3 regions of the Mesorhizobium sp. NZP2077 genome follow, and region 1 is predicted to be linked to each of the others. Evidence: riboswitches for the same ligand, from Rfam matches in the RefSeq annotation. Region 1 holds a riboswitch; each other region holds the start of a gene.
What was found. A riboswitch is a leader RNA that binds a small molecule or an ion and turns the genes downstream of it on or off. The one in region 1 is predicted to bind thiamine pyrophosphate.

Region 1 (6,664 bases):
CGCTCGGCGAGACGCTCGGCATTTCCAAGGAACGCGTCCGCCAGATCGAGGCCCGCGCCATGGAAAAGCTGAAGGTCGCGCTGGTGAAACAGAATCCGGAATTTCTGGCGACAGCCGCCTGATCCCGCCGCGACTGACGCTATTTGTCCGTAACGATCTTGACCTTGTCGCCGGCCGAAACCGCGGCACCGGGCGACAGCGCATTGAGCACCCGGAACAAATCGAGCTTGCGGTCGACGCCGACCATCTGCGCGGCGAGCGTGCCCATGGTCTGGCCCGGCTGCACGGTAAGCACGCGGATATGCAGCGGCTTCAAGGCCGCCTTTTCCGCGGGGCTCAGGATACGGAACGAACCACTGACCGAGCGCGCCACCGTCTCCAGCGAGGTGCTGGCCGACGGCGCCGCGGTCAGCAGCCGGTAGACCTGGCCGCCGGCACGGATCACCGCGATGTCGAACTGCCAGCCTTCTGCACCGGCATGCGCGGTCGCGGCCTCGTTGCCGTTGATGGTTTCCTGCTTGACCGTGCTGTCGTCGAGACCCGCCACCCAGCCGCTTCTGATGTAATCGGTCAGGGCGCGGTTCTTGTCGATCGAAACGCCATCGAAACGGATCGCAATGTCGCCCGGCCCGGTCGCCGTCACCGCTGCCGCCGAATTGTCGATGATGAAACCGTCCGGCACCGTGAACGACACACCGAGGCCCGGATGCAGGAAGGTCTCGCCGCGCACATAACCTTCTTCCGGCGTGTCGCCATAGAGCAGCCCGTCAATGCCGGCGAGGAAGGAATCGCGGTCACGCGTGCCGACGCCGGGCGCGCCGAACTGGCGGGCATGGCGCTGCGCCAGATCAATGCGCTGCGGCGTGTTGGGGTGCGTCGCCAGGAAGTCGAGGCTGGCGTCGGTGGCGCCGCTGATCGAACGGAAATCGGTGTATGCCGACATCGACTGCAGGAAGCGTCCGGCGGCGTAAGGATCGTAGCCCGCTTCGCCGATCGACTTGATGCCGATGGCGTCTGCCTCCAGTTCCTGGTTGCGCGAGAACTGTGCCAGCCTGAGCTTGCCACGGATCAGCGCCGCCTTGGCCGTCGGGCTGTCGCCGAGCACGTCCGAGACCACCTTGGTCGCCAGGCCTTCCTCGGCCTCCAGCTGCTGACGCTGCAGGCCGTGATTGGCGGTGACGTGGCCCATCTCATGCGCGATGACGGCGGCTAGCTCGGACGAATCATTGGCCAGCGCCAGCAGGCCGCGCGTGATGTAGAGATAGCCGCCCGGCAGCGCGAAGGCGTTGACGTTGGGCGAGTTGAGAATGGTGATGCGATAGGTCTGGGTCGGGTTGGCCGACACCACGGTCAGGTTGCCTACGACCTTGGCGACCATGCGCTCGAGCTTGGGATCGGAATATTCGCCGCCATAGGTGGCCAGGATGCGCGGATGCTGCGCCTTGGCCAGCTCCGCGAGCTTGTTGTTGGCGCCGACATTGTCAACCGTGATCGGCTTGTCGGAAGGCTGGAAGCCTGATTCCTGCACGTCCGGAGGCGTGAACATCTGGCAGCTTGCCAAGGCCACGGCAACGCCGGCCAGCGCCAGAAAGCGCGCCAGCGGATTCATTCTTAGCCTGTCAACGCCGATCGCCAGAACGGCTTCCTTTCGGGTCCCGGCGCATGACGACGATGATCGGGGGCGATCTTCGAAGAGTGTCACGCGCTACTTCAAACTGCTACAGCATCCGTCGCACGTCCCTCAGGGCGGACGGCGGATGCTGTAGGCAAATCACGGCGTTTGCCGGACCGGTATTGAGCGGACCTAGCCACACTACTCCAGTCATGGCAAGCAAGCGCCACATTGCCTCGAACCGGTTTGGGCGTAAATTATGTCCGCTTCCGGGCAATATCTCGTGATCCAGCCGTCTGGATGCTTGTGCCAACATAGCGCCGGAACGCCTCCGGGCCAGCCCCGGCAAAAAAATCGGCCGCCGTGCCGGTGGCAGCAACAGTGCCATTGTCAAGGAACACCACATTCTGGCCGATACGGCGGGCATCTTCCGGCTGGTGCGTGACGAAAAGGACCGTCATGCCGCGTTCGGCATGGAGGCCGGCAACCAGGTCGAGCATGTCGTCGCGCAAGGCGGGTCCAAGCGAGGCAAAGGACTCGTCGAGCAGAAGCACCGGGCGATCGCGCACCAGCACGCGCGCCAGGGCAACGCGCTGGCGTTCGCCACCGGAAAGTTCGCGCGGTAGGCGTTTTTCCTTGCCGGCAAGGCCGGTGCGCGCAAGCGCCTCGGCGATGGCGCTTCGATCGGCTTCGGTCAGCCGGAGCGATGGCGAGCGGCCGAGGCCGACATTCTCCTCGACGGAAAGATGGGCGAAAAGGTTGTTCTCCTGGAAAACCATCGACACTGGCCGCGCGGCCGGCGGCGAGGCGCCGACATCGACCCCGCCGATCAGTACGCGGCCGGATTGTGGTGTCTCGAAGCCGGCGACCAGGTTGAGCAGCGTCGACTTGCCCGAACCGCTCGGCCCCATGATGGCGGTGACTTCCGCTGCGGCGAAGTCGACATCGAAAGCGAACGATGCCTCGCCATAGCTGAACGAGACCTTGTCCAGCCGCACCGGAGCACCCTTCCCGCCCATCGCCCCGTCAGACATTGCGGACCTTTTCCCTTCCCAGCCAGTCCGCTGCCAGCACCAAGGCGAGGCAGACCAGGCCAAGCAACAGCGCCAGGCCGGCGGCGTCCTCGGTGCGGTAGCTGCCCATGCGCGAAAGCAGAAGGTAGGGCAAGGTCTGCACGGAATCACTGCCGAACAACGCGATGACGCCGAGATCGCCGAGCGACAGCGCCATGGCGAAGGCGAAGGCGGTGGCGAGCGGACGCCGCGATGATGGCCAGTCGACCAGCCGCAGCCTGGCCCAACCGGAGATACCCAGCTGCGCGCATAGCCGTTCATGACGCTCGCTCGCCGCGTCATAGGCGGGGCGGACGGCGCGCAGCGCGAACGGCATCGCCATGACGGCATTGACGGTGACGACCATGACCGGGGCGACGGCGAAGACGTCGCCGCCATGGCGCAGCAACAGGAACCAGCCGGCGCCGATGACGATCGGTGGCACGACCAGGACAAAGCCGGCGCCGGTATCGGTGACATGCTCAAGCAGTGTCTTTGGGCCGGTGCCGCGGCCCAGCGCCAGCGCCCGGCGGGCCATGGTCAGGGCCAGCGACAGCATCACCGAAAGCAGCGCCGACAGGAAGGCGAGCACGACGCTGGTCAGCGTCGCCTGCCGCACGGTCGCTTCGCCGGCGAGCCGGCCGAGATCGGCACCCAATCCGGCGATCACCGTGGCTGCCATCGGTCCGACAACGAACAGCAACGCCAGCACGATGAGCCCGGCGTTCAGCGACGCTTCGGTCCCGTTGACGGAGAGATAGCGGCGCGGCGCCACTGGCAGGTTGCTGTCGCCAACGACATTGGCGCCAAGCCGCGTCAGCGCCAGCACCACCAGCAAGGTCAAGGCGATCTGCAGCAATGTCAGCGTCACCGCACGCGCGGGATCGAAGTCGAATCGAAGCGCCTGATAGATGCCGACCTCCAGCGTCGTCGCGGCCGGTCCGCCGCCGAGTGTCAGCACGATGGTGAAGGAGGTGATGCAGAGCATGAAGACCAGCCCGGCGATCCCGGGCAGAGCGGCGCGCAGCATCGGCCATTCGATCAGCCGGAACGCCGCTCGCGCCCCCATGCCGAGCTGGCTCGCCAGCCGCCATTGGTCCGCGGGAATTGTCTGCAGCGCCTCGAGGAACAGCCGGACGCTGAGCGGCAGGTTGAAGAAGACGTGGGCGACCAGAATGCCGGACAGGCCGTAAATGCCTGGCCACCCCGGGCCGCCAACGGCGCTGAACAAGCCGGCAAAATAGCCGGCGCGGCCATAAAGTGCCAGGATGCCAAGCGCCGCGACGATCGCCGGCAGCGCCAGCGGCACGGCGAAGAGCTGCAGGATGAAGGCGCGGCCAAAGAAGCGCGGATGCCGCGACAGAGCACGCGCAACGAATAGTGCCGGGCCGACCGAAAGCAGCGTCGAAATGATCGCTTGCCAGAGCGTGAAGCGCACGACGCGCAGGAGATAGGGATCGAAGGCTGCCCAGGCGCCCGAAAGGTCGTGGGCGCCTTCGACAAGCAGCCCGGCAAACGCGCCGCCGATCAACAGGGTGATCGCGGCAAGCGCCACGATGCCGGCGCCGACACGAGGATCCGTGGGATGTGCCGGCGCCATCGCGTTGCCTACTTGCTCATCACCGCCAGCCATTCATCCACCCAGGCCTTGCGGTTGGCGGCAACCTCCTCGGGGCTGAACAGCAGCGTCTTGGTCGGCTTGACCAGCTTGTCGAAGGCCGGGTTGAGCGGCTTGTCGGTCTTGCCTGCCGGGAACATCCAGTTGGTCTCCGGGATGGCGTCCTGGAATTTCGGCCCGGTCATGAAGGCCATGAACTTTTCCGCCAGCGGGTTCTTCGCGCCGGTCGTGGTGATGCCGGCGACCTCGATCTGCAGATATTCGCCTTCTTCAAAGGAAGCCGCCTGGTAGCGCTCGGTGTTCTCGGCGACCATGTGATAGGCTGGCGAGGTCGTGTAGGACAGCACCATCGGCGCCTCGCCCTTGGTGAACAGGCCGTAGGCCTCGCTCCAGCCCGGCGTCACGGTCAGCACTTTTGTCTTCAGATTGGCCCAGGCTTCCGGCGCCTTGTCGCCATAGACCGACTTGATCCACAAGAGCAAGCCGAGGCCGGGTGTCGAGGTGCGCGGATCCTGGATGACGATCTTGTCGTCGGCACTGCCTTCGACCAGATCCTTAAGGCTCTTGGGCGGCGTCTTCAGCTTCTGCGTGTCATAGACGACAGCGAAATAGCCGTAGTCGAAGGGAACAAAAGTGTCGTCGGTCCAGCCGCCCGGCACGTTGACATCGCTCACCGCGCCATGCGGGGCAAACAGGCCAGAGGCCTTCGCATCGGCAGTAAGATTGGTGTCGAGGCCGAGCACGATATCGGCCTTTGTCGATGCGCCTTCGAGCTTGACGCGGTTGAGCAGCGCCACGCCATCGGCGACCGAGACAAACTCGACGTCGCAGCCGCATTCGGCCTCGAATTCCTTCTTCACCACCGGGCCGGGACCCCAGTCGGCGGTGAAGCTCTCATAAGTGTAGACAGTGAGCTTGTCCTTGGCCAAGGCCGGCCCGGACAGCGCCACGACCATGGCTGAGACAAGAGCGTATAAAAGCGTGCGCATCGGCGCCTCCTTCGTTCGAATTGAAAGGAATTGAGGCGTCGGACTGTCCGAAACGTCTAATCCCTCCGCCGGTACAAACCGGATCAGGTTCAGCGGGTTGGCGAGATTGCCTCTCAGCCGGTCCGCGAAGATCGCAGCCGGCACCCCGTTAGAGCGTTTCGACACATAGGCCCGGCCGAGGAACCGCGCAAGTGGCAGTTTGCCGGCCTTCCGTTTCCGCTGCCGGGCTGGTACAGGCCACCAGATATGAGCACATTCACCATCCTGCTTGGCGGCGATCTCATCCGCACGCCCCGGCTCGACCGCCAGGTCGAAGGCTCGCGCGTCATCGCCGCCGACGCCGGCATCGGCCATGCGCGGCTGCTCGGCCTTGTGCCTGAGCTGTGGGTGGGCGATTTCGATTCCGTGCCGGCCAATCTGCCGGACGATCTCGCCGCGGTGCCCCGCCAGACCTTTCCGGCGGAAAAGGACAAGACCGACGGCGAACTGGCGATCGCTGCAGCCCTCGACCGCGGCGCGACCCGCCTTGTGCTGGCAGGCGCTTTTGGCGGCAAGCGTGCCGACCACGCCTTCCTGCATCTGGCGCTCGCCCTGCGGCTGGCCGAGGCTGGAAGGGACGTGCTGCTGACCAGCGGCGCCCAGGAAGGCGTGCCCTTGCTGTTGGGAAAGGCCGGGTTCGACTATGCCGACGGCACGCTGTTTTCGATCCTCGGTTTTTCCGAGCTTGCCGGCTTGACCGTCTCCGGCGCCAAATGGCCGCTGAGCGAGGTCGAGGTGGCGTTCGGCTCGTCACTGACCATCTCCAACGAGGTCAAGTTCGACAAGACCGGGGGCCGCCTCGAAATCGCGCTCGGCCACGGCCGCGCACTGCTGCTCGCCCATCCCTATCCCTTGCCTGAAAGCTGACATGGCCCCGCCCCTTCTCAATCTCGACGGGATAAAACTGACCTTCGGCGGCACGCCGCTGCTCGATGGCGCAGCCTTGACGGCTTCGGCCGGTGACAAGATCGCGCTGGTCGGCCGCAACGGGTCGGGCAAGTCGACGCTGCTCAAGATCGCCGCCGGCCTGATCGAGCCGCAGGACGGCGAGGTCTTCCGCCAGCCTTCGGCGACCGTCCGCTATCTGCCGCAGATGCCCGACATGGAGGGTTTTGCCACTGTGCGCGCCTATGTCGAGGCAGGGCTGGGACCCGCCGACGATCCCTACCGCGCCAGCTATCTGATGGAGCATCTCGGCCTGTCCGGCGAAGAGCGGCCGGGCGATCTGTCGGGCGGCGAGGCGAGGCGCGCAGCGCTTGCTCGCGTCATGGCGCCGGAGCCGGACATTCTGCTTCTTGATGAGCCGACTAACCACCTCGATCTGTCGGTCATCGAATGGCTGGAAGAGGAACTC
Region 2 (6,664 bases), 1.9 Mb from region 1:
GCCGACATTGGCCCCGAGCCCTGCAGTAACGCCGCCTGTGCCACCGACATTGGCGCCCACCCCGGCATTGACGCCATTGCTGCCGCCGACGGAAGCGCCGAGCCCGGCGCTGACGCCGTTCGAGCCGCCAACATTCGCACCCGCCCCGGCATTCACGCCGTTCGAGCCACCGACAGAAGCACCGACGCCGGCGTTGACGCCGCCGCTGCCACCGATTGAAGCGCCGACGCCGGCATTGATGCCGCCGCTGCCGCCCACGGAGGCACCCACGCCGACGCCGAGCCCAGCTGAGCTTGCCGGCATGGAAAGAACGAGGACCATTGCACTACCTGCCAACACACTGGCGACTGTTTTGATGGTAAAAGCCATAACACTCTCCTGTTGTCGTTGCGCTAAGGCAGCCGGCGTACAACCGGCTGTAAATTCAGCCACGAGGCAGGTGAGATTCAGTTTCAAATCAGCGCATACTTGCGCAAATGATGGTATTCATTGATACAATACAAAAACTTTAACAGTAATAAAACTCTAATACATATGTAGAAACAATTCTATACCAGAAAGGTATATTATCGACATATTCGATCGCATCAAATGAAAAACGATTCTCGGAAACTCGCTCCTTCGGCGGCAAACATCTCCGTCTGGTGCATAGCGTAAGCATTGGGAGTCAGCCACGATGGCGAGCCCGCCAGCAATCTGCAATACCCGGGGGAGGCATTGAACAACCAGGCAGTCGACCGACTCAGCAGGCCCAGGAAATGTGAGAACCGGTTTGCCCACAGGAAGGGAGCGGTCAGCGTTTCCGTGAACGGCGAACCGCCCTGAGGCAGCGCGGTTAGCCGACCCCAAGCCAGATGGGATCAGCCACTCCAGCCTTCTTCATCGACGGTCTTGTCCTCAGAATATCCGGTAGAACAGCCTGTAGTGCACACGCTCCATGTAAGCGCGATACTCCGGCGCGGCGGCAAGCAGGGCCTCTTCGCGCAGGATACGATACAGTTGCAGATAGGTGATCACCGCATAGACCGCGAGGTTGTGGAAGGAAAAGGCCGACAGCAGATAGAGCACATGGCCGGCAAGGTAGCCGGCATAGATCGGGTGCCGCACAAGCCGGTATGCACCGCCCGTCATCACGCCGCGATTGGCCGGCAGGATGGCGAAGGACCGGCCCAGCGATATCTTCCCCCAGATGACAAACAACAGCGCAACCAACTGCAGCGGCGCAGCAACGTAGACCGGAACAAGCACCACGCCGGGTTCGAGGCTAATCAACGCAACCCCGAAACTGGCGGTCACGGAGACGATGACCGTGAGCGGATTCCAGTCACGCGACACTGGACGCCGCGACAACAGCAGCCAGGTGAAGGTGAGTATCTCGGAAATCGCCACCAGCGCGGCGTTGAGCCGGGTCGGATCCTCCACGACCTGATACACGCCGCGATAGACGAACAGCGCCGCGCAGGCCAGGGCGCAGAGGCGAAAGAAGCCTTCGCGTAGGTCGACCAGCAGGTCACGCCGTCGCGCGGCGGAGAAGTACCCGCCCCCGTTATTATGCGAAAGCGCTTCACTTTTTGACGTGAGCAAAGGCAAGCACCCCGATGATCCCTCGAAGGGACCATTGCACGCAACCATTGCCGGGCAGTTAACCGGCAAGATCGGATCAGCATCAAACAGGGGCAACGCCCTCGAAACATGCGGGGGAGGATGCACCCCAGATGCCAATCCGGGGGCCGTGCGCTACCGAGTGAAGGGCATCCAGCCTCACCCCAGATGTAGATTTGCGAAATACTCCGCGAAATCAGGGCGCTGCGCCAAGACTTTGCCATCGGCGTCGCGCAAAATGCCAACTGAGAAGAGATAGTCGCCGATCGCGACCATCTTGGCCGGGTCCATCGTGCCGATGGCGCCGTTTTCTCCGCGCAGATAGTGCCCGTCGATCAGCGCGCTCAGCGACGCCTCGATCAATGCCGGATTGGTCAGGGCATCCTGGTTGGCGGCGATCAGCAGCGTCGCGGCTTCCCCGGGATGATCGACGGTGAACTGATAGCCGCGCCGCGTTGCCTGGACAAAGGCCGCCGCCAGTGCCGGGTTTGCCTGGAGATAGGCTTCGCTCGACGAGATCAGCGTCGTGTGCTCGTCGGGCACGCCGTAGTCGGCGTAAACGAAACTTCGCTGCTTGATGCCTTTGAGTTCGGCCTCGACGCCCTCCCAGGTCGAAACCTCGAGCGTGAAATCGACCGAGCCATTGGCCAGCGCTTCATAGGCCGAGGTGCCGAGCGTCACCGTCTCGAAATTGCCCTTACCGCCATCGTGGCGGATGATGGTCGAGATCAGCGCATTTTCCCAGGCGCTGCCGAAACCGCCATAGGTCAGGCCGTCAAGGTCCCTGGGGCTTTTGATCTCGCTACGCCCCGCATTGAACACCACTCGGCCGGTCTCTGACTGCACCACCGCATAGACGGCCTTCAAGTCGGCACCGGCGGTCTTCTGGGTGAACAGGCTGATGGTGCCGTTGATGCCGAAATCGGCGACACGGTTGGCGACCAGTGTGCCGGCGCCGGTGTCGCTGTAGGGCAGAATGTCGACTTCGAGGCCGGCCTCGCGATAAAACCCTTTTTCGCGGGCGACGAACAGCCCGACGTGGTTGGTGTTGACGGTCCAGTCGAGCGCGACGGTGACTTTTTGCGTTGCCGCGAAGGAGCGGCTCGATCCGGCGATCAGCGGAAGACCGCTGGCAAGGGTAAGCAGCAGGGCCTGTCGGCGCGTCAAGTCAGTCATGGTCATGTCCTTTGGAGGGTTGCGGGTCGAGCAAAATGTCGAGGATCTCGGCCTCGAGTGCGCTGGCCTGGCGCGCGGCGGCGCCGGTCGGATCGCGCGGGCGCGGCAACGGCACCCTGATTTCACGCAACACACGCGCTGGGCGCGCCGACAGCACATAGATGCGGTCGGACAGGAACACGGCCTCGTGCACATCATGCGTGATCAGCAGCGCCGTCCAGCGATGATACCGCCACATCTGCTCGAGCCAGCGCTGCATGGCCGCGCGGGTCAGTGCGTCGAGCGCGCCGAACGGCTCGTCGAGCAAAAGCATGTCGCGCTCCTGCACCACCGTGCGCAGCAACGCCGCGCGCTGGCGCATGCCGCCCGAAAGCTGTGCCGGAAAATGCCGCTCGAAGCCGGCAAGCCCGAACTCGGCAAACAGCGGCGCGACGCGCGCCCGTGCCGCCTTGCGCCTGACGCCTTGCACTTCGAGCCCGAGCGTCGCGTTGTCGAGGATACGCCGCCACGGCATCAGGGCGTCGCGCTGCGGCATGAAGGCAAAATGCCTGCCATGGTCGTGGAGTGGCGCGCCGTCGAAAAACATCTCGCCCTCGCCATGCTCCGCACCCGTCAGAAGCTGGAACAGCGTCGACTTGCCGGCGCCCGAAGGCCCTAGGATCGAGACGAATTCGCCGGCACCGACGTTGAGCGAAATATCGGCGAGCACGTCGAGCACGCCAAACGCCTTGCGCACATGCCGCAATTCGAGCCGGCTCATCGCCCCGGCCCATTTTCTGCCGGCTGCCGGCCGACCCGCTCCCAAGGCATGGCGAGGCGCTGCAAAAGCACTGTCAGCCCAAACAGGATGAGCGTCAGCGCGGCGCTGACGCCGACCGCGGCCAGCACCAGATCGGGGCGGAAATTGTTCTTGGCGTTGAGCATGTAGATGCCCAGCCCTTTGGCCGCGCCGGCATATTCGGCGAAGATGGCGCCGACCACGGCATAGGTGATGGAGATCCTCAAGCCCGCGAAGAAATAGGGCAGCGCCGAAGGCAGCCGTGCCAGCACGAAGACGCGCCACCGCCCTGCCCCCATGGCGCGCAGCATTTGGCCGATCTCGACCTCGGTCGCCTCATACCCCTCGACCAGAGCCACCAGCATCGGAAAGAAGGTGACCAGCGCCACCAGCATGATCTTGGGGGTCAGCCCGAAGCCGAACCACAACACAACCAGCGGCGCGATCGCCACCAGCGGCAAGGTCTGGCTGACAATGAAGACTGGAAACAAAGCGCGCCGCAACGGCCGGAAAAAATCGACCAGCATCGACAGAACGAAGGCGGCGCTCAGCGAACAAGCAAAGCCGACCAGCGTGGCGCGGATGGTGGGAATGGCGTTGTAGATGAGCGCCTCATGATTGAGCATCGCCTGTTCGAAGACGCGTGACGGCGCCGGCAGGATCGTTGGTTTGATGCCGGAATAGGTGGCGTAGAGTTCCCACGCCACAAGGAGCAACCCGACCGAGATGACGGCGGGCACTGCCTTGGCAAGAGAACCCGCGAGCTGGCGCGGGCAGCTGGTTGACGATGAGACCACGAGAAGACAACCTTGACGGCGGCGTGTAGGAAACGCGTTCTGTTCAGACAGCAGACGGGCTGTTGGCCGAAATCGTGACATCAAGGGTTACGTGGCCGGCACCCGGCCCGAAGCGGCAGAAGGCCTCATTCAGCGCCGAAAAGATCGCGCCCGTATCGCCGCGCAGTTTGGTGCAGAAGTTCTTGGAGCGATCGTAGACGCCTGACTGTTTCAGGAAATCGATGCAGCCGTAGATCTCGTCCATGTGGTCGCCGGTGCCCATCACGTAGAGCGAGAACTGCGCCGCCGCCGGCTGGCCGGTGGCAGGGGCGTTGCGCACGGCGCTGATGGCGGCTTCCTTGCGTGGGCCGAGGGGCCCGGCAGGCCCGCCAAACGCGTCGGAGCGGCAGATCGGATCGTCCGGCTCGCCCGGGCAGCCGCGCGAAATGGCCGCCGACAGCACGCTATGCTTGCCGCTCAGCGCCGCCGCGACGAACAGGTCGCGCAAAGCCGGGAACAGCACCTCCGGCGGCCCGACCAGCAAGGTCGAGATGTCGTCGGTCTCGATCCTGAGCCTGTCCCGGTAGGGATCGAGCGCGCCGAGCGCGCCAAGGATGACGCCGACGAAATCGTCGGTCATGGGGTATAGGGAAATCTGTGCGCCTGAAAACATCGCCCGCCTCGCTCCGCTGGTATTACCCAGATCAGCTTCTAGGGTCTGTGGGCTTGCCGCCCCCGTCTCAGCCCCGACCGTACGGAGCACCCCTGTGGATGGGCGCGTTAAAGCACCATTCGAACGGTAGGGGAAGCCGTTTCTTCAGCGCACTGCGCCAGATGTTACGTCTGCCCATCTTCCGCCTTGCCGAAAACCCGGATTTCAGGGGACGGCTTTCTGACTCGAGGGCGCGCGAAGGTAGCATGCAATTTTACGAGCCGTTTGAGCAGGCGGCCATAGGTGAAGTACCGGACCCTGCCATCGGCAAGATCGAACTCCACGATCCCCCACCGCCGGACTGGCGCCTTGCCCGTCGGCGGGCCTAGCCGTCTGACCTGGAACGCCAGCCTGATCTTGTGCCCGGCGACATCGAGATAGATGCCAGGAACAGTGCCCAGCACATGCCACATCAGGGCAACATGCTCGACCGACATGTCAGGCGAAATCATTGTGTGGGCCGCCTCAAGCCGCGCCCAGACAAAATCGCCGGCCGGCTGCCGCATCCCCTTCAGGCTGCCTTTGCAATAGGCGGGCGCTACCTCGCTCACCAGCGCGCACATCGCGGTCGCCATGCTGTCGGTCAGGGCTTGCAGCGACACCCAGTCTGCTTCGGAAAACGGCACTTGCCCGAGAATGTCGCCATCATCGAAACCGGCAGACATCTTGTGCAGCGTCACACCACCATGAACGGCGTGCTGGCCGTCGACGGCCAGGCGATGGATAGGGTGCGGACCCCGATAATTGGGCAGCAACGCTGGATGAAGATTGAGCCCGCCCTTCGGGAAAGCACCAAGCAACTCCGCTGGAATGAGGGCCGCAAACGCAAAGCAGATCAACACATCGGCATTGACCTCCGACAATTGGCTGCCGAGTGTGCCCCAATCATAGGGCCGGCCAAATTCGATCACCCTTGCCGGCGTGTTGCCGATATAGCGTTTGAGCAGCAGTTTGCGCCTCAGCCTTCGGCGAAACTTGCTGGTGCTGAAATGTTTCTGGCGTTGCCGGGATCCCGGGACGACAATCGCACGGATGTGATGACCTGCTTCAAGCCATCCTGCCAGTAGCGGCCCGGTGTAAGGGGTTATGTCGAGTACGAATACGGCCGAAACCCGGCTAGAGCCGGTCTGCGGGCTCAACAGCGCCAGCCGTTCAAGGCGCACATCAAGCCGATCCCCATCGGCGGGCATTCAGACGGCAAGCCAGCCTCATCGGTTGGCCTGACCGGTTTGCAAAGTAAGTCCGTCGGTCAGGGAGCCTTGACAATTGAAGACGGCACCGTGGCGGTAACATCGGAAAGGCGGCCGCCTTTCACGAGAACTGGCTTCTCATAGACTTTCTTCATGCGTATCTCCTGAAGCAAATCAGCCTGCACAGTTGGCCAGCAACGCCGCCAACTGTCAATCACCAGGCGGCGGCTGACAGTTGGCATTCACGCGGTCACGGGAATTACGCCGCCCTGCTCCTCGAAAACGACCCCTAAACCTTATGACACGGCCTTTTCTCGAACCGGCAGCTTCCAGCCTGGCCTGACGAAATGGCAGGTGTAGCCGTTGGGATATTTCTCCAGATAGTCCTGGTGTTCGGGCTCGGCCTCCCAGAAGGCACCAACTGGCGCGA
Region 3 (6,664 bases), on a different replicon from region 1:
AACTTGTCACATGTTTCCTGGATCGTTTCCGCCTGGGTGAAGATGTAGGCACTGACCGGCATCCCGATGAGGATGGGAATGAAGGTGCATTCCACCCAGCTCAGCCAGTCGATCGGCATCTGCAGCGCAAGCCGAGCCGTAAAAGACAAACCGAAGGTTGCGACGACTGCAATTATCGTCACGACTATTGACTTGCCCAGAATACGCTTGCGACGCGGTGTCATGCGGTTCCTTTAGATACTGGCGCTGAACAAGCTCTTACGAAGTCCATTAAGATTATTTCGGACGCGAAGGGCAAGGAAGCAACTGTCGCCGTTCAAGGTTGAGGCAGCAAGCTAGGTACCGACGGAGCGGCTAATTTTAGCGACGGTTAAAATTCGAGTTTTTCGAATCTGCCGGCGTTAGTTTTCGGATGCTACCCAGCCTGCACATAGGGTGAGCGTGGAATATGCGTGGTCCAGGTTGGATTAGAGATATACGGCAGGCTGAGGTTCAGCACATGCGAGAACGAATAGCTTGGCTTGAATGCGAACTGATTTCTGCGGCCGCGTCCAAAGGCAAATCCAGGTTGCAAAACGTTGGTCACGAGCTTCGTTCGCAGAAGGTTCGACTGGCACGCCTCGAACAATGCATAGCGTGGATGCCGAAGCGGCTCTAGTGTCGCGCCCACATGCGACGGGTAGATCCGAAGATCGCCGTTGTGGCGGGACCCCGGCTCGCGGTCCGATTGTTCACACGCCGCAGCGCGCTCAATAGGGCCAACGCACTGGGCTCAATTTAGGAAACGCTCTACGGCTCCGATGCGATACCCGAAACGGACGGCGCAAACAGGGCAAGAGCTATACGACGAATGATCTCCTGGGCCAATGGCTGTGGACCAAGCCGCTGGCGAACGGATCGTGACGCGGAAAGCCGACCGCCGGCCTTTCCCGTGGCAGGGTCCACGGGTTTCAGCGACGCACGACTTTTCGTGAGTGGTCCTATGCAAAAGCCACACGTGCCAGTAGATGTCCACCCGGCCGGACAGGCCGAAAGCCTTGAAGGAACCGACATTGCCGCTGCTCCCGCGCTTGATCCCCCATCTCAAATCTCCTGACCTGTTTGCCAAGCTTGACTGTCTCCCGGCCCTTGGCACGCCAGTTAGTGAGCGCACATTTGTGGTCCTCAACCCATCGACCGGCGAATTGCTGGCAGAGCTTCCCGACATGGGCGTCGAGGAAACACGCGCTGCGATTGACAAAGCGTACATGGCGCAGCCTGGATGGGCGGCGCTGACGGCTCGAGAGCGCAGCGACATCCTCTGGCGCTGGCATCAACTGATCGTCGACCACACCGACGACCTCGGCGCGATTCTGACCGCCGAGATGGGCAAGCCACTGGCTGAAGCCAAGTCTGAGATATCGCATGCGGCGGCGTACCTGCAATGGTATGCCGAAGAGGCTAATCGCATCTATGGCGATACGATCTCCGCCCCGTCGACGGACCGCCGCATGCTGGTGATCAAGCAGCCGATCGGCGTCGTCGGCACGATCACGCCCTGGAATTTCCCTGCTTCCATGGTGGCGCGCAAAATCTCCCCGGCTCTGGCCGCCGGCTGCACGATCGTGCTCAAGCCTGCCGAACAGACGCCGCTCGTGGCGGGCGCAATGTTCGCCCTCGCCCATCAGGCTGGCTTTCCCGCAGGCGTCGTCAATCTGGTCTACGCTTCCGAAGGCGACGCGGTCGGCCGTGAACTCTGCGGCAACCCTAAGGTCCGCAAGATCAGCTTCACTGGTTCGACCGAGGTCGGGCGGCTGCTGATGCGCCAATGCTCGGACCAGATCAAGAAGGTCAGCCTCGAGCTAGGAGGGAACGCGCCTTTCATCGTCTTCGACGATGCCGATGTCGATGCCGCGGTCGACGGTGCGATCCAGGCGAAATTCCGCAATGCCGGCCAGACCTGTGTTTCGGCAAATCGCCTTTATGTCCAATCTGGCGTTCACGATGAATTCGTCGACAAATTCGTGCAGCGGGTTCGCCAACTTCAGGTTGGTGACGGTTTCGATCCCGCGGTTGCCATCGGGCCACTGATTGATCAGCATGCTCTGGCCAAGATCGAATCCCATATCGCCGACGCCGTCGAAAAAGGCGGTATTGTTCGATGCGGCGGCAATCGTATCGGCACGAGGGGCACGTTTTTTCAACCAACGGTCCTCACCGGTATTTCCAGCGAGATGACAGTCGCGCAAGAAGAAACATTCGGACCGTTGGCTGCAATCATCAACTTCGACGACGCCGAACAGGTCGTTCACGAGGCCAATGACACGATCTACGGCCTCGCCGCCTACTTTTATGCCTCCAACCTGAAGCGTGTCTGGCGCGTGGCCGAGGCCCTGGAATATGGGATGGTGGGTATCAACACCGGGCGCATGTCCTCCGAAGCCGCGCCCTTTGGCGGCGTGAAGCAGTCAGGCATAGGGCGCGAGGGTTCCCGCCATGGGCTCGAGGACTATCTTGAGATGAAGTACCTCTGCATGGGCGGCATCTGAAGCAATTGACTCAGGCCACGATTTTGTTCGCGCTTTCCTCGCTCAAGTTGTGACGAGAGTGCAAACATCAACGCTGGCGGTATGAGGATTGAGGCTCGGATGGCGGTCGGGCATCAGCCCCCCACTTGCCCGTGTGTGTCGCCACTGACGCCATCTGCCTGCGAGCTCACTGCGCTTTCGCGTGTAGCTCTCGACATAGCCAGCCGTCCAAGGGAAACGACGGACACTTCGCTTCAATCTTGCCAGCCGTCCCTCAAGGCCACTGTTCCGACGGGGGAACAAGCCGGCCCGCCGGGCAGATAAACGGAACCCCGCGTCCGGCGGTTTGAACAGTGTGCCGCCCACTGGATCCGCTCGTTGACGCGCCGCCGAGCAGGTGATCGGCGGCGTATATGCGGTGGCAAACAGCATGGTCCGCGATGGCGGTCCGCTTTTCAATTTCGCTTTCGCCCGATCTCCCCGTCCGCGCCTCAGGGAATGGGTGGATAGCGCTGACGACACGCCGGCACGTCTGGCGTTTTACGCCGGTCCTGTTTCGATGCTCTGGCAGATCATCGGACCGAGCGCCTCAGCTATTCGTTGATCTCGACGCACAGGGCCAATACACCTTTCTCGTTTCTTGCGGGTCCGCAGAAGGCTTTGGCCATTCCTGCCCTGGTCTCCCGCGCGTGGGCCCCGATCCACGAGGTTTCCATCCGCGTTTGATCAACCCGCCGACTCCAGCGTGTCCGAAGGCGCTTGACAAAGCGGCGCCGGCCCGTTCAACTTGATGCATTCACCAGGGGGGTCCCGACAAGGGGCTGAGATACTGCTGGCTTTCGCGGCGCAGTGACCCGTTGAACCTGATCCAGTTCATACTGGCGTAGGGACGGTGCAAGCGCTTTGCGGGAGTCTATGCCCGAAGACCTGTCTCGAGCAGGTCGGCCGAAGCGTCTTTTCATCCTTCCGGCACAGAACTGGGTCTCCAATGCAATGAGCAAAGGAGCCTCAAATGAATGCCTTGACCCCAGCGGTTTCAACGGGACCGCTGCCTGCCTCACGAAAAATCCACAAATCCGGCGTCCTCCATCCACAGATCAGGGTGCCGATGCGCGAAATCTCCGTCCATCCGACGGCGGGCGAACCACCCGTGACGGTCTACGATCCATCTGGCCCATACACCGATCAGACGGTCGAAACGAGCATCGACAAAGGCCTGGCGCGGCTTCGGCACGAATGGATTGCAGCGCGAGGCGATGTCGAAGCTTATGACGGCCGCCATGTCAGGCCGGAAGACAACGGCTTCGCCGTGGGCGAGCGTCTGACGCCGGAATTCCCCGTTCGCAACCGCCCGTTCAAGGGCAAGGCCGGCAAGGCGGTGACCCAGCTTGCCTATGCCCGCGCCGGCATCATCACGCCCGAAATGGAGTTCGTCGCCATCCGCGAGAACCTCGGCCGCGAGATCCTGCACGGCAAGCTGCACCGCGACGGCGAAGCCTTCGGCGCGGAGCTTCCGGATTTCGTCACGCCGGAATTCGTGCGCGACGAGGTGGCGCGCGGGCGCGCGATCATCCCCGCCAACATCAATCATCCCGAGAGCGAGCCGATGATCATCGGCCGCAATTTCCTGGTGAAGATCAATGCCAATATCGGCAATTCCGCCGTCACCTCCTCGATGGCCGAGGAAGTCGAAAAGATGGTGTGGGCGATCCGCTGGGGCGCCGACACGGTGATGGACCTGTCGACCGGTCGCAACATCCACAACATCAGGGAATGGATCGTGCGCAATTCACCGGTGCCGATCGGCACCGTGCCGCTCTATCAGGCGCTCGAAAAGGTCGGAGGCATCGCCGAGGATCTGACTTGGGAAGTCTATCGCGACACGCTGATCGAGCAGGCCGAACAGGGTGTCGACTATTTCACCATCCATGCCGGCGTCAGGCTGCATTACATCCCGCTCACGGTGGAGCGGGTTACCGGCATCGTCAGCCGAGGCGGCTCGATCATGGCGAAGTGGTGCCTGCATCATCACAGGGAGAGCTTCCTCTACGAGCATTTCGAGGAGATCTGCGACATCTGCCGCGCCTATGACGTCTCGTTCTCGCTCGGCGACGGCCTTCGCCCCGGCTCGATCGCCGATGCCAACGACGCCGCGCAATTCGCCGAACTGGAAACGCTTGGCGAACTGACGAAGATCGCCTGGGCCAAGGACTGCCAGGTGATGATCGAAGGGCCTGGCCACGTCCCCATGCACAAGATCAAGCAGAACATGGACAAGCAGCTCGCTGTCTGTGGCGAGGCGCCGTTCTATACGCTGGGGCCGCTGACGACGGACATAGCGCCGGGCTACGACCATATCACATCAGGCATCGGCGCCGCCATGATCGGCTGGTTCGGCACCGCCATGCTTTGCTATGTGACGCCGAAGGAACATCTCGGCCTGCCGGACCGCAACGACGTCAAGATTGGCGTGATCACCTACAAGATAGCCGCGCATGCAGCGGATCTTGCCAAGGGCCATCCGGCGGCGAAAGTCAGGGATGATGCCCTTTCCCGCGCGCGCTTCGAGTTCCGTTGGGAAGATCAGTTCAACCTGTCGCTCGACCCCGAAACGGCGCGCTCGTTCCATGACGAGACCTTGCCGAAGGAGGCGCACAAACTGGCGCATTTCTGCTCCATGTGCGGGCCGAAATTCTGCTCGATGCGCATCTCCCACGACATCCGTGCCGAAGCGCAGAAGGAAGGGATGGCGGCAATGGCGGAAAAATATCGCGATGGCGGCAATCTCTACATGCCGGTGAGCGACACTGCGCCCAAAGGACCAGGGCCGTCATGAGGGTGCTGGTCAAAGGGGCCGGCGTCGCCGGCCTCACGGCGGCCTTCGAGTTGGCCAGACACGGCGCGGCGGTCACTGTCGCCGAAATCGGGACTGGTCTCGGCAGCAACGCATCGTGGTTTGCCGGCGGCATGCTGGCGCCATGGTGCGAGCGCGAGAGCGCCGAGCAGCCGGTGCTCGACCTCGGACGCGGCGCCGCCGACTGGTGGGAGACAGTGCTGCCCGGTCAGGTAACGCGGGCCGGAACGCTGGTTGTGGCGGCACCGCGTGACGCCGGCGAACTGGACCGCTTCGCCGGCCGCACCTCGGGCCATCGCTGGGTCGATGAGGCGGAAATCGCGCGGCTCGAACCTGACCTCGCCGGGCGTTTCCGGCGCGGGCTGTTCTTCCCCGGCGAGGCGCATCTCGACCCGCGCCGGGCGATGGCGGCACTTCACGGCAAGCTTGTCGCGATGGGTGTCGATTTCAGCTTCGCCACGGACGCGCGGCAGCTCCCCGGATTCGATCAAGAGATCGACTGCACCGGAATTGCAGCGGACGATGAAAGGTTGCGCGGCGTGCGCGGCGAGATGATGATCCTGCACACGCCTGATATCGCGCTGTCGCGCCCCGTGCGGCTCCTTCATCCGCGCTTTCCGCTCTACGCGGTGCCACGTGCCGATCACCGTTTCATGATTGGCGCGACGACGATCGAGAGCGACAGCGCTGGACCGGTCACGGTCCGTTCGATGATGGAGCTTCTGGGCGCGGCCTGCGCGCTCCATCCGGCCTTCGGCGAGGCCGGCATCGTCGAGACCGGCGTTGGTGTTCGCCCGGCCTTTTCAGACAACCTGCCGCGTGTCGAAGCGCGCGGAAATAGCGTCGCGATCAACGGGCTTTATCGCCATGGCTTTCTTCTCGCGCCCGCCATGGCGTGCCTTGCAGCCGAGCTGGTCTTCAAACACGACAAACCAAGGGAGCTTGGTCATGAAACTGACCGTCAACGGCGAAGCGCTTGAGAGCGCCGCCACCACGCTTGCGACGCTGCTTGCCACGCTCGACTATGAGGGCGACTGGCTCGCAACTGCCGTCAACAGCGACCTCGTGCACAAAGCCAGGCGGGTGGAGTTTCAGTTGAGCGACGGCGACCGGATCGAAATCCTCTCGCCGATGCAAGGAGGCTAGCCATGTTCGAGCTTCTCGGAACGACGCTTCCCTCCCGCCTGCTTCTCGGCACGGCTCAATATCCTTCGCCGTCCGTCCTTTCAAACGCGGTCAAGGCGTCGGGCACCTCGGTGGTGACCGTCTCGTTGCGCCGCGAGATGGCGGGCGGCAGGGCCGG

Region 2: another riboswitch for thiamine pyrophosphate. It lies ahead of HGP13_RS15910 (YkoF family thiamine/hydroxymethylpyrimidine-binding protein); the one in region 1 lies ahead of thiB (thiamine ABC transporter substrate binding subunit).
Region 3: another riboswitch for thiamine pyrophosphate. It lies ahead of thiC (phosphomethylpyrimidine synthase ThiC); the one in region 1 lies ahead of thiB (thiamine ABC transporter substrate binding subunit).

Annotation. Positions count from the first base shown of each region.
Region 1 covers NZ_CP051293.1:1,291,507-1,298,170, reverse strand. The annotation lists gene HGP13_RS06330 (RNA polymerase factor sigma-32) at 1-122, shown strand, start outside; gene HGP13_RS06325 (M48 family metalloprotease) at 140-1,609, opposite strand; gene thiQ (thiamine ABC transporter ATP-binding protein) at 1,870-2,646, opposite strand; gene thiP (thiamine/thiamine pyrophosphate ABC transporter permease) at 2,639-4,264, opposite strand; gene thiB (thiamine ABC transporter substrate binding subunit) at 4,273-5,271, opposite strand; TPP riboswitch at 5,315-5,429, opposite strand; gene HGP13_RS06305 (thiamine diphosphokinase) at 5,518-6,177, shown strand; gene HGP13_RS06300 (ABC-F family ATP-binding cassette domain-containing protein) at 6,179-6,664, shown strand, end outside.
Region 2 covers NZ_CP051293.1:3,200,709-3,207,372, reverse strand. The annotation lists gene HGP13_RS15935 (hypothetical protein) at 1-369, opposite strand, end outside; gene HGP13_RS15930 (isoprenylcysteine carboxylmethyltransferase family protein) at 898-1,632, opposite strand; gene HGP13_RS15925 (ABC transporter substrate-binding protein) at 1,762-2,778, opposite strand; gene HGP13_RS15920 (ABC transporter ATP-binding protein) at 2,771-3,538, opposite strand; gene HGP13_RS15915 (ABC transporter permease) at 3,535-4,353, opposite strand; gene HGP13_RS15910 (YkoF family thiamine/hydroxymethylpyrimidine-binding protein) at 4,397-5,005, opposite strand; TPP riboswitch at 4,996-5,109, opposite strand; gene HGP13_RS15905 (formyltransferase family protein) at 5,170-6,207, opposite strand; gene msrA (peptide-methionine (S)-S-oxide reductase MsrA) at 6,531-6,664, opposite strand, start outside.
Region 3 covers NZ_CP051294.1:140,061-146,724, forward strand. The annotation lists gene HGP13_RS36545 (GGDEF domain-containing protein) at 1-224, opposite strand, end outside; gene HGP13_RS36550 (NAD-dependent succinate-semialdehyde dehydrogenase) at 1,053-2,528, shown strand; TPP riboswitch at 3,299-3,415, shown strand; gene thiC (phosphomethylpyrimidine synthase ThiC) at 3,520-5,343, shown strand; gene thiO (glycine oxidase ThiO) at 5,340-6,341, shown strand; gene thiS (sulfur carrier protein ThiS) at 6,310-6,507, shown strand; gene HGP13_RS36570 (thiazole synthase) at 6,510-6,664, shown strand, end outside.